Regions from separate parts of the Actinoplanes ianthinogenes genome, predicted to be linked through region 2. Evidence: riboswitches for the same ligand, from Rfam matches in the RefSeq annotation. Region 2 holds a riboswitch; each other region holds the start of a gene.

Region 1 (3,266 bases), 3.2 Mb from region 2:
GGTAGGTGGCGGGCGGATAGGCACCATAGGGCGACGGGTAGGCCGGACCTCCCGGCGGCGGGTAGGCCGGGCCGCCGGGAGCCGGGTAGGCCGGACCACCCGGCGGCGGATAGGCCGGGCCGCCGGGAGCCGGGTAGGCCGCCGGCGGCGGGGCGCTGTACATCGGGGGCGGAGCCTGCGGGTCGTGCGGCGGCGGCGCGGGCGCCGGGCCGGGCACCTGGTGCGGCGGCCCGGGGAAGTCCTGGTTCACGCCGGGACGCTAACCCACCGATCGATCATCGCGCACACCCATATCGGCGACCGCCGCACGGGCGGTCACCGAGCGGTAGGCGTACCAGATCAGGGCGACGGCGCCGGCGCTGAAGACCGTGTTGCCGATCAGGTCGACGGCGACCGCGGCGGCACCGACCGGAGACTGGGCGAACGAGTGCCAGGCGTAGGTGAGCAGCGCGCCGGCCCCGATCGCCAGCCGGTGCAGGTCGGACCAGCCCTGTTTCGCCGACCAGCGGGCCAGCAGGGTGAGGTAGACGACGATGTCCACCGCCCAGAGCGCCACGCCCGCCCCGACCGGCAGGTTCACCAGGTCCAGGGTCGGTCCCTGGAAGAAGGCGCCGGCGACCAGGGTGGCGATCAGCACGACCCGGGCGCTCGGCGCGACGCCGGGGCGGGGCCGGAAGGTGATCCGCAGCAGCAACCCGGCCGCGACGAGCAGGGCGATGATGATCCCGGTGGCGGTGAACTGGCCGGCCGTCGCGGTGTACGGCCACTCCGACATGGTGATCGCCGTGCTGATCGCGGCGCCGAGCAGGAACAGCGCCCCGGTCACGATCAGTCCGGTACGCCCCAGCCACGGCGTGGTCCGCCGCTCGCCGGCGATCACCTCCATCATCATGATCGACGCGCTGATGCTCCAGAACACGTGGATGCCGAGCACGTAAATGGTCCACGGGACGGCAATCCCGAGCGCCGGGATGAACCCGTCCACCAGCAGGTGCTCGTCGGCGTAGTTCGGGTTGAACAGCGACTGGGTGGTCAGCCCCTCCTCCACCACGGCGAAGGCCAGCGCCAGGATGACCATGTTCGGCCAGCCCAGCCCGCGGCGGCGGACGACCTCCCGGATCAGCAGCGCCCCGCCGCCGTAGAGCGGCGCCAGCGCGAACACCGCCGGCAGCAGGATGATCGGCAGGTTGCCCAGCAGGAACTCCCCGACCAGCGGCGCCAGGAAGACCAATCCGACGGACAGCCGGACGCCGGGAGTGATGCGCTTTCTCATGCCTCGACTACACCGCTCCCGGCACCCATCGACCCCGGTCGAACATCACGGATCGCCGATGACAAATGTCAGGCGAGCCGGGCCTCCAGGCGGGCCCGGCAGTGCGGCCACTCCGAGGCGATGATCGAGTACATCGCGGAGTCGCGCAGCCGGCCCTCCTCCCCCGGCGCCCAGGACTTCGACCAGCACCGCAGGACGCCCTCGAAGCTCGCACCGATCCGCTCGATGGCGGCTCGCGAGCGGGCGTTGCGGGCATCCGTCTTGAGGTCCACCCGGATCGCGTTCCACCGCTCGAAGGCGTGCCGCAGCAGCAGGAACTTCGCCTCGGTGTTGATCCCGCTCCGCTGCGCCGACGCGCCCAGCCAGGTGAAGCCGATCTCGACCGCGCACAGCTCGTCCCGGTCCGGCCAGGGGCGGGGATCCCACAGGCCGGTCACCCCCACGGCCCGGCCCGTCTTCTTGCCGACCTGAGCGTACGGCTTCAGCACGCCCGCCTCGGCCCGCGCCAGCTGGGCGTCCAGGTATTCGTCCAGCTCCGCCGCGGTCGGCACCCAGGTGTACCGGTACGACGAACGGTCCTCCTCGGCGGCGACCGCCAGGTCGGCGGCGTGCCGCCGGTCCAGCGGCTCCAGCCGGACCAGGCGGCCGTCCAGCACCGGGGCGTCGAGGTTGGTGAGCAGCACGGCAGGGCTCCTTCTCGCGGCTTGCCCGGCACACGACGCGCCGGACCCGGTCATCACCCGGGGCACCCCACCCACGGTGGAGGGTTGCCGGCCAGCGAGCCGGGGCTTCGCGCTGGCGCTCATGACCTGGCCGCCACCCTAACAGCCGCGCTCTCCACAGGGGACGCGCGATGCGGTGCCCACGCGGCGGACCGGCGATGCGGGGACCGTGCTCGTCGCGTACCGAAAATGTCAGTGACCGCGATGACGGGCCCGCGATCGCGCGCGGCGGACCTCTCGCCGATGCTCCTCGCGGGCCTCCCGGCGCTCCCGGCCCTGCCGTGCCGACTCCTGTTTGTGCTGCTCCATGGCCTTCTTGACGGCTTCCTGGGCGGCCGTGCTGGGCCGGGCCTCGGCTGCCGCGCGGGCCGCGGCCCGGGCCAGCCGCTTCGGGTTGCCCGGCGTGGACTTTCCCGGCCCGGCGGTGGCCGCGGGGCTGCGCTGCGCGCGGGCGAGCAGCTCACCGCCGTGCCGGAGCAGGAACTGGTAGAGCTCGGCGTCGGTCGGCTCGGCGCCGAACACGTGCCGGACCGCCCGGACCCGGTCGCCGTCCGGGATCTCCAGCACCGCGACCCAGAACGGGCCCTCGAAAAACAGCGTCGTCGTCGCCATCGTGTCTCCTGTGCGCAGGCAGCAAGTGTCCTGCGCCGGACAACCGATCAGGTCGCTGATCGGCCGGAGACGGGCCGTCCACGAGGGACGACGCCCCGACTACCAACGGGGCGGTGTTTTCGCGCCCCGCCAGGATAACGGGTCAGGCACTGAAGGACTCCTGGCCGACCACGCGGAGCAGGTCGAGGTGGTCGGCGGTGGGGCTGCCGGGCGGGGCGGTCAGCAGGATCAGGCGCTGGTCCTCGGTCGGGGTCAGCAGCGTCTCGAAGTCGAGCTCCAGGAGCCCGACCGTCGGATGCTGGACGCGGAGCCGGCTGGTGCGACGGACCGCGACCTCGTGCCGGTCCCAGATCTCGGTGAACTCCGGGCTGCTCTCCCGCAGGCGCTGGACCAGCGCGGCGGCGATCGGGTCGTTGCCCCGGCGGGCGACGGCGGCGCGCAGGTCGGCGACGTGCAGACGACCGGCGTAGTCGTGGTCCTCCGGCGGGACCGCGGCGCGCATCCGGCCGTCGTTGAACCAGCGCCACACCAGGTTGTGGTCCTGCTCGTGGTCGTGCGGGCCGGTCGGGCAGATGCCGCCGAACAGGGTCTCGGCCAGCGCGTTCTGGGCGAGCAGGTCGCCGAGGTCGCTGACGATCTGGGCCGGGACCCGGGTCAGC
Region 2 (3,266 bases):
GCGTCCTGCTTCACGGTCGGCTCGGTGATCATCACCCGGCGCTCGGCCGAGTGGCTGCTGGCCGAGGAGCGTGCCGCGCTGCTGGCGCACGAGAGCCGGCACGCGGGGCAGTACGCGGTGCTCGGCCCGCTGTTCTGGCCGGCGTACTGGGTCGCTTGTGGTTGGTCTTACGTCGCGACCGGGTCCTTCGGCGTGCGCAATTACTTCGAGCGCCACGCCGGACTTCACGATGGCGGCTATCCGGAAGACCTGCCACTGCGCCCCTGGCTGCAACGGATCCGCCGCCGGTGAGAGGACTTTGGTCGGGAGGACGGACGCACAACGCCTCCGGCACAAAGCCATTGGGTCAGCGTTGGGTCGTTGGGTCCCTCGAGATTGTCGCCAAGCTCAGGTGAGGGGCCACGTACGGCGTCGCGTCCTCCCGCGACAAGCATCCTGCCGACCCGGAGATCGGCGCGCAAGTCCTCGGAGGAAGGAATATTCGACAACCGGCTGGCGTCCGGTTACTCTCCGCTATCCAAGCAGGCCAGCTTCGCGAGCGCCGCGCAGTGACGGCTTGATCCGGTGCGTCGGGCCGGCCGCGTCGACGATCGCGTCGAGCGTCTTGAGACCCTCGCCGGTGTTGTAGACGACCGTCTCCTTGGCCGGGTCCAGCTTGCCGCTCTCCACCAGTTTCTTCAGCACCGCGACGGTGGTGCCACCGGCGGTCTCGGCAAAGATGCCGGTGGTCTCGGCGAGCAGCCGGATACCGGCCGTGATCTCGTCGTCGTTCGCGTAGTCCATCCAGCCACCGGTGCGGCGGACCGCCTCGATCGCGTACGGCCCGGCGGCCGGGTCGCCGATGTTCAGCGACTTGGCGATGCCGGTCGGCTTCACCGGGGTGATCACGTCGGTGTCGTTGTGCAGCGCCACCGCGATCGGGTTGCAACCGGCCGACTGCGCGCCGAACACGGTCCAGCCGCCCGCCGGCGCCTCGGCCAGTCCGATCTCGACCAGCTCGGTGAACGCCTTGTCCACCTTGGTCAGCAGCTCACCGGAGGCCATCGGGATGACCACCTGGGCCGGGATCCGCCAGCCGAGCTGCTCGGCCACCTCGTAACCCAGGGTCTTGGAGCCCTCGGCGTAGAACGGCCGCACGTTCACGTTGACGAACGCGGTGTCCTCGAACTCGTCGGTCTCCACCAGCTCGCTGCACAGCCGGTTGACGTCGTCGTAGGAGCCGTCGATGGCGACCAGGTCACCACCGTAGATCGCGCTCATCACGACCTTGCCCTGCTCCAGGTCGCCCGGGATGAAGACGATGCTGGGCACCCCGGCCCGGGCCGCGTGGGCGGCCACCGAGTTGGCCAGGTTGCCGGTGGAGGCGCAGGAGAACCGCTTGAAGCCCAGCTCCTTGGCGGCGGTCAGGGCCACCGAGACGACCCGGTCCTTGAACGAGTGGGTCGGGTTCTGCGAGTCGTCTTTCACCCAGAGCGGCGCGGTGATGCCCAGCCGCTCGGCCAGGGCCGGCGCGCTCACCAGCGGGGTCAGGCCCGGGTCCAGGCTCACCCGGGTCGCCGGGTCCTGGCCGGCCGGGAGCAGCGCGGCATAACGCCAGATGTTCTGCGGGCCCGCCTCGATCTGGGCCCGGGTCACCCGCGCGAGCGCGGCCTCGTCATAGGCCACCTCGAGCGGGCCGAAACACTCGTAACACGCGTGCTGCGCGGCGAGCGGGTACTCCGCGCCGCAGGCGCGACAGACCAGGCCGCGAGCGGGCGAGGTGGTGGTCTGGTTTTCGGGTGCACTGACGGCAGCAGTCATCGAGGCCTTCCTCTCATCTTTCCCCGGCGGCGACCTGCCGCAATGCGGGGACGGAATTAGCACCTGCCGCGCGCGGCCTCGTCAGCGAGACATGCGTGGTGGTTGCCGGGGCTTCATCGGGCCGTTCCCTCTGCCCCTCTGGATGAGGTATTCAGTTGTTTCCTGAAGCTTACGACGAGATCTTCGGATCGCCCCAGCGAGTTCCCGAGGTGTGAGCGACCTCCTTCCAGGAACACCCGGATGGTGCGGCTATCTCCACCGTTTGCCGGATTTACCGGGACAGATGCCCCACGAGGGTCAGAGGTCGGCGACGCAGGAGTACTGGGTGGCGACCGGGCGGTAGCCGAGCCGGGTGTTGACGGCCAGCATCGGCGCGTTGGACTCGTCGTTGGCGGTGTAGGCGTCCGTGACGCCGGCGGCCGCGGCCCGGCGCAGCGCCTCGACCTTGACCCGCCGGGCCAGGCCCCGGCCACGGTGGGCGGGCGCGGTCGCGGTCATGTCCGACCAGACCCGGGCGCCGTCCCGGACCAGCAGGGAGAACGAGACGATCTCGGCACCCCGGACGGCGGCGACGCTCAAGTCGTGATCCAGGTCCGGGTTGTCCCAGACGTCATAGCGCCACGCGGCCGGGGACGGTGGCTGCGGCGGTGCGTCACCGGGCTCGTCGGTGGCAGCGGCGACGTCGGCGGCGTACAGGGCCTCCGCGGTCGTCTCGCGCAACGGGACCAACCGCAGCCCCGCGTCTCCATCAGGGTGCCCTTCCGGCTCCCCCGTCGGGCCCGTTCGCCGCCGGTGCTCAGGCAGGCTTGCGGGCGGATGGTCCGCCGGCGTGAACGTGGTCAGGTCGAGGACGGAATAGCGCAGCTCACGGGTCGGCTCGAAGCCGCGGCGGCGGGCGAAGGACAGCACCTCCGGCTGGACCGTGGCCGCCACCCGCCGGATCCCGGCCGCCCGCAGATGGCCGGCGGCCGCCTCGAAGAGCGCGTCGCCGATGCCCCGGCGGCGGGCCGCCGGATGGACCTGGAGCAGCGAGATCTGCCCGAACCCCGGTTCCGCCGTCCGCACCTTGCGATACGCCGCGACCCAGCCGACCAGGTCACCACCGATCTCCGCGACGAACGCGGCCCAGTCCTCCCCGGGCGGCGGCTGGGCGATGGTGCGCCTGGTGTTGGCCGTGCCGCGTACCAGATAGGGATGGACTGTCGCGCTCAGCGCGACCACGGCTGCGGCATCGTCCGGCGCCGCCGGCCGGATGGTGAAGTCGGCCATCCGCCGATCCTTCAAGCGCCGGCCCGGCCGGTCAACGTGTTTACGCGCAGCCCGAAAAGATCTTGCCGCGTCTCAGGGGCAGGGGACGGATCGGTCAGGAGGTGACGTCCTTGCGGGTGAATCGGTAGAAGGCAAACCCCCAGAAGACGGTGGCATAGACGATCGCGGAGATGGCTCCCTTGGCCAGATCCTCGGTC
Region 3 (3,266 bases), 3.2 Mb from region 2:
AAGGTCGTCGGGCAGCCGCAACCACTCGCGGTACGCGGCGTTGCTGCGCAGCAGCAGCCCGTCCGGGGCGAACATGGCCATCGGCACCGGCGTCTCGTCGAAGGCGACGCTGAGCTGGGCCTGGCTCTCCTCCAGGTTGTCCTGGGCACGGCGCTCCTCGGCCTCGGTCAGTCCCCACTGCACCACCTGGAAACCGGCCGCGAGCAGCACCGCGAAGCCGTGCAGCGCGGCCCAGACCAGCGGGTGCGCCTTGGCCGAGGAGTGGTCGTAGGTGTGCCCGCCGATCAGCACCCCGAACACGCCGTGGTGCAGGGTGGTGGCGACCAGGAACGCGCCGAACGGCGCCCAGTCCCGGTACAGGGCGAGCGCGGCGACCGCGACGAAGAACGCGAAGTGCGCCTCGGTCAGACCGTTGCTGAGCGAGACGAAACCGGCGCAGGCGACGGTGAAGCCGAGCGCGACGCAGACCGAGCGCAGCCGGCGGTTCGGCAGCAGGGTGGCGGCCACCACGCAGGGCAGCACCAGCAGGTCGGTCCAGAGCAGGGTCACGGCGTCGCCGGGGCCGAGCGCCCCGAACACGGTCACCACGACCACCACCACGGCGAGGATCACGGTCAGCAGGCGATGCCGTGCCGTCCAGTCCTCGTCCCGCAGCTTGCCGCCGGTCGGCAGCCACCTCAGCCAGGTACCCACGACCGCTTGATCGGCCTGTACCCGGAATTATCCAGCCGGGGACGGTAGCTACTCAGGAGCGCAGCACGGCCGCGAGCCCGGTCACGAACCGGTCGACGTCCTCGGTCGTGCTGCCCAGTCCGAAGCTGGCCCGGAGCAGGCCGGCGCCGGCCACCCCACACGTGTCCGATTTATCAGCATTTGTCAGGCGGCGCACCAGTGGATGCGCACAGAACTGACCGGCCCGCACCCCGATACCGTGCTCCCGCCCCAGCCGGTGCGCCACCTGCGCCGGATCGTGCCCGGGCAGCGCGAGCGAGACGATCCCGACCCGAGGATGCTCCGGCCCGAAAACGCTCACCTCCCGCGCTCCGCCGATCGACCGCAGCCCGTCCCGCAGCCGCTCCAGCAACTCCTGCTCATGCCGGTGCAGCGCGTCCCGGTCCGCCACCAGCAGGGCGCCGCAGACCGCGGCGAGCGCCACCGCGCCGAGCAGGTTCGGGGTGCCGCCCTCGTGCCGGGCCGGACCGTCGGCCCAGGTCAGCTCGCCGGGCAGGGAGCCGACCGTGGCGCTGGCGCCGCCGCCGCGCAGGTACGGGTCGGCCGCGTCCAGCCAGTCCGAGCGGCCGGCCAGGACGCCGGAGCCGAACGGGGCGTACAGCTTGTGGCCGGAGAACGCCAGGTAGTCGGCGCCGAGCTCGTCGAGGTCGACCGGGGCGTGCGGGGCGAGCTGGGCGGCGTCGACGATCACCCGGGCGCCGTAGGTGTGCGCGACGTCGGCGAGCTCCCGGACCGGCCAGATCTCGCCGGTCACGTTGCTGGCGCCGGTGATGGCGAGCACCGCCGGCGTCCGCAGGTCCCGCAGAACGGACTTCAGCGCATTTATCGCGAAATATGGTGAACTCGGGGTGGGAATCCGCAGCGGGTTCGGCCACGGCAGCAGGTTCGCGTGGTGCTCCCCGTCGAACAGGATCGTGGTCGTTCCCGCCGGCAACGCCCGGGCCAGCAGGTTGAGCGCATCCGTGGTGTTCCGCGTGAAGATCACCTGGTCGCCGGGGCGGGCGCCGACGAACTCGGCCACCACGTCCCGGGCCACCTCATAGGCCACGGTCGAGGTCTGCGAGCGCACCCCGGTCCCGCGGTGCACGCTGCCGTACCGCGGCAGCAGCTCGGCCACCGCGTCCGCCGCGGCCGAGACGCACGGCGCGGACGCGGCGTAGTCGAGGTGCGCGAAGCGCACGGTCTCGCCGCTGGGAAGCTCGGTCTTCAGGTCGTCGCCGACGATGTCGAGAGCCGACATGGCATGCCTCCGGAGAGGTCAGGGACCCCACCGGGCCCGCGCTTGCCGTCGTCGGTCGACGCCGGCCCGGTCCTCACCCGGGGCACCCCATCGCGAACGCAAGGGTTGCCGGTCAGCGAGCCGGGGCTTGTCGCTGACACTCATGACCTGCCGACGAAGTTAGCAGATCTCACAGACCCGTGCCATATCCCAGTCAGCCAGTAGAGATTAGGGTCGGAGGATGACCAGTTTCGAACAGCAGTGGGCACGGTGGCACGACGAGCACGAGCAGCGGCGGGCCGCGCCGCACGGGTTCCTGGCGATCACCGGGCTCCACTGGCTGACCGAGACGCCGCAGCGGTTCCCCGGCGTGCCGGGCGAGTGGCACGCCGAGCCGGACGCGATCGTGGCCGCCCTGGAGTCCGGCGAGCGGCGCTTCCCAGCCGGTCAGGACACCACACTGGAGCACGGTGACCTGGCGATCGAGGTCGCCTGGCGCGGCGGCCACGGCGTGCTGCGCCCCCGCGACCCCGCCCACGAGACCCGGGTCCGATACCTCGGCACTCCCGCATACACCCCCGACGAGAAATGGGCGGTGCCCGGCCGGTTCGTCCCGTTCGACGAGCCGAAGCCGGTGACCGTCGGCTCGGTCGTCGAGGGACTGGAGCACGTCTACGAGTCCCCGGGCCGGATCGAGTTCACCATCGGCGGCCAGGACCTCTCGCTGACCGCCTTCAACGGCGGCACGCCGGGCGCGCTGTTCGTGCTGTTCACCGACGGCACCTCGGGGATCACCACCTACCCGGCCAACCGCAGCCTCAGCGTCGCCGCGCCCGGCCCGGACGGATCGGTGATCGTCGACTTCAACCGTGCCACCAACCTGCCGTGCGCGTACACCGAGTTCGCCACCTGCCCGCTGCCCCCGGCCGAGAACCGGCTGCCCGTCTCCGTCGAAGCGGGCGAGCAACTACCCCGGTGAGCCGCTAGGTTCGGCAGATGGAGGAACTGCTCGCGCCACTGGAAGCGCTGATCGGCATCCATTCCACCGCCGACCGGCCCGGTGAGCTGCACCGGGCCCTCGGCCTGGTGCTCGACCTGCTCGGCCCCGGGTTCGAGATCCGCCGCTTCGAGTCCGGCGGCAAGCCGAGCGCCCTGGTCACCCACCCGGACCGGCCCGGCCGCCCGCGGGTCATCCTCAACGCCCACCTCGACGTCGTCCCCGGCACTCCCGATCAGTTCCGGGCGCATCGGGACGGCGACCGCCTCTACGGCCGGGGCGCCCACGACATGAAGGCGGCCGCCCTGGTCCTGGCCA

What was found. Region 2 has a riboswitch for S-adenosylmethionine ahead of thrC (threonine synthase). Riboswitches for the same ligand answer to the same signal wherever they lie in the genome.
Region 1: linked by a shared signal. The riboswitch ahead of Aiant_RS33665 (GNAT family N-acetyltransferase) and the one ahead of thrC (threonine synthase) in region 2 are both predicted to bind S-adenosylmethionine.
Region 3: linked by a shared signal. The riboswitch ahead of Aiant_RS33600 (aminotransferase class V-fold PLP-dependent enzyme) and the one ahead of thrC (threonine synthase) in region 2 are both predicted to bind S-adenosylmethionine.

What each region holds. Positions count from the first base shown of each region.
Region 1 is NZ_AP023356.1:7,439,096-7,442,361, reverse strand. Features, by position in the region: gene Aiant_RS33675 (DUF4190 domain-containing protein) at 1-250, opposite strand, end outside; gene Aiant_RS33670 (hypothetical protein) at 260-1,273, opposite strand; gene Aiant_RS33665 (GNAT family N-acetyltransferase) at 1,342-1,956, opposite strand; SAM riboswitch class IV at 1,969-2,083, opposite strand; gene Aiant_RS33660 (YjdF family protein) at 2,188-2,607, opposite strand; gene Aiant_RS33655 (helix-turn-helix transcriptional regulator) at 2,750-3,266, opposite strand, start outside.
Region 2 is NZ_AP023356.1:4,225,742-4,229,007, forward strand. Features, by position in the region: gene Aiant_RS19005 (hypothetical protein) at 1-291, shown strand, start outside; gene thrC (threonine synthase) at 514-1,800, opposite strand; SAM riboswitch class I at 1,811-1,949, opposite strand; gene Aiant_RS19015 (GNAT family N-acetyltransferase) at 2,098-3,069, opposite strand; gene Aiant_RS19020 (ABC transporter permease) at 3,164-3,266, opposite strand, start outside.
Region 3 is NZ_AP023356.1:7,424,722-7,427,987, reverse strand. Features, by position in the region: gene Aiant_RS33605 (putative bifunctional diguanylate cyclase/phosphodiesterase) at 1-693, opposite strand, end outside; gene Aiant_RS33600 (aminotransferase class V-fold PLP-dependent enzyme) at 746-1,972, opposite strand; SAM riboswitch class IV at 2,006-2,120, opposite strand; gene Aiant_RS33595 (DUF1684 domain-containing protein) at 2,193-2,930, shown strand; gene Aiant_RS33590 (M20 family metallopeptidase) at 2,948-3,266, shown strand, end outside.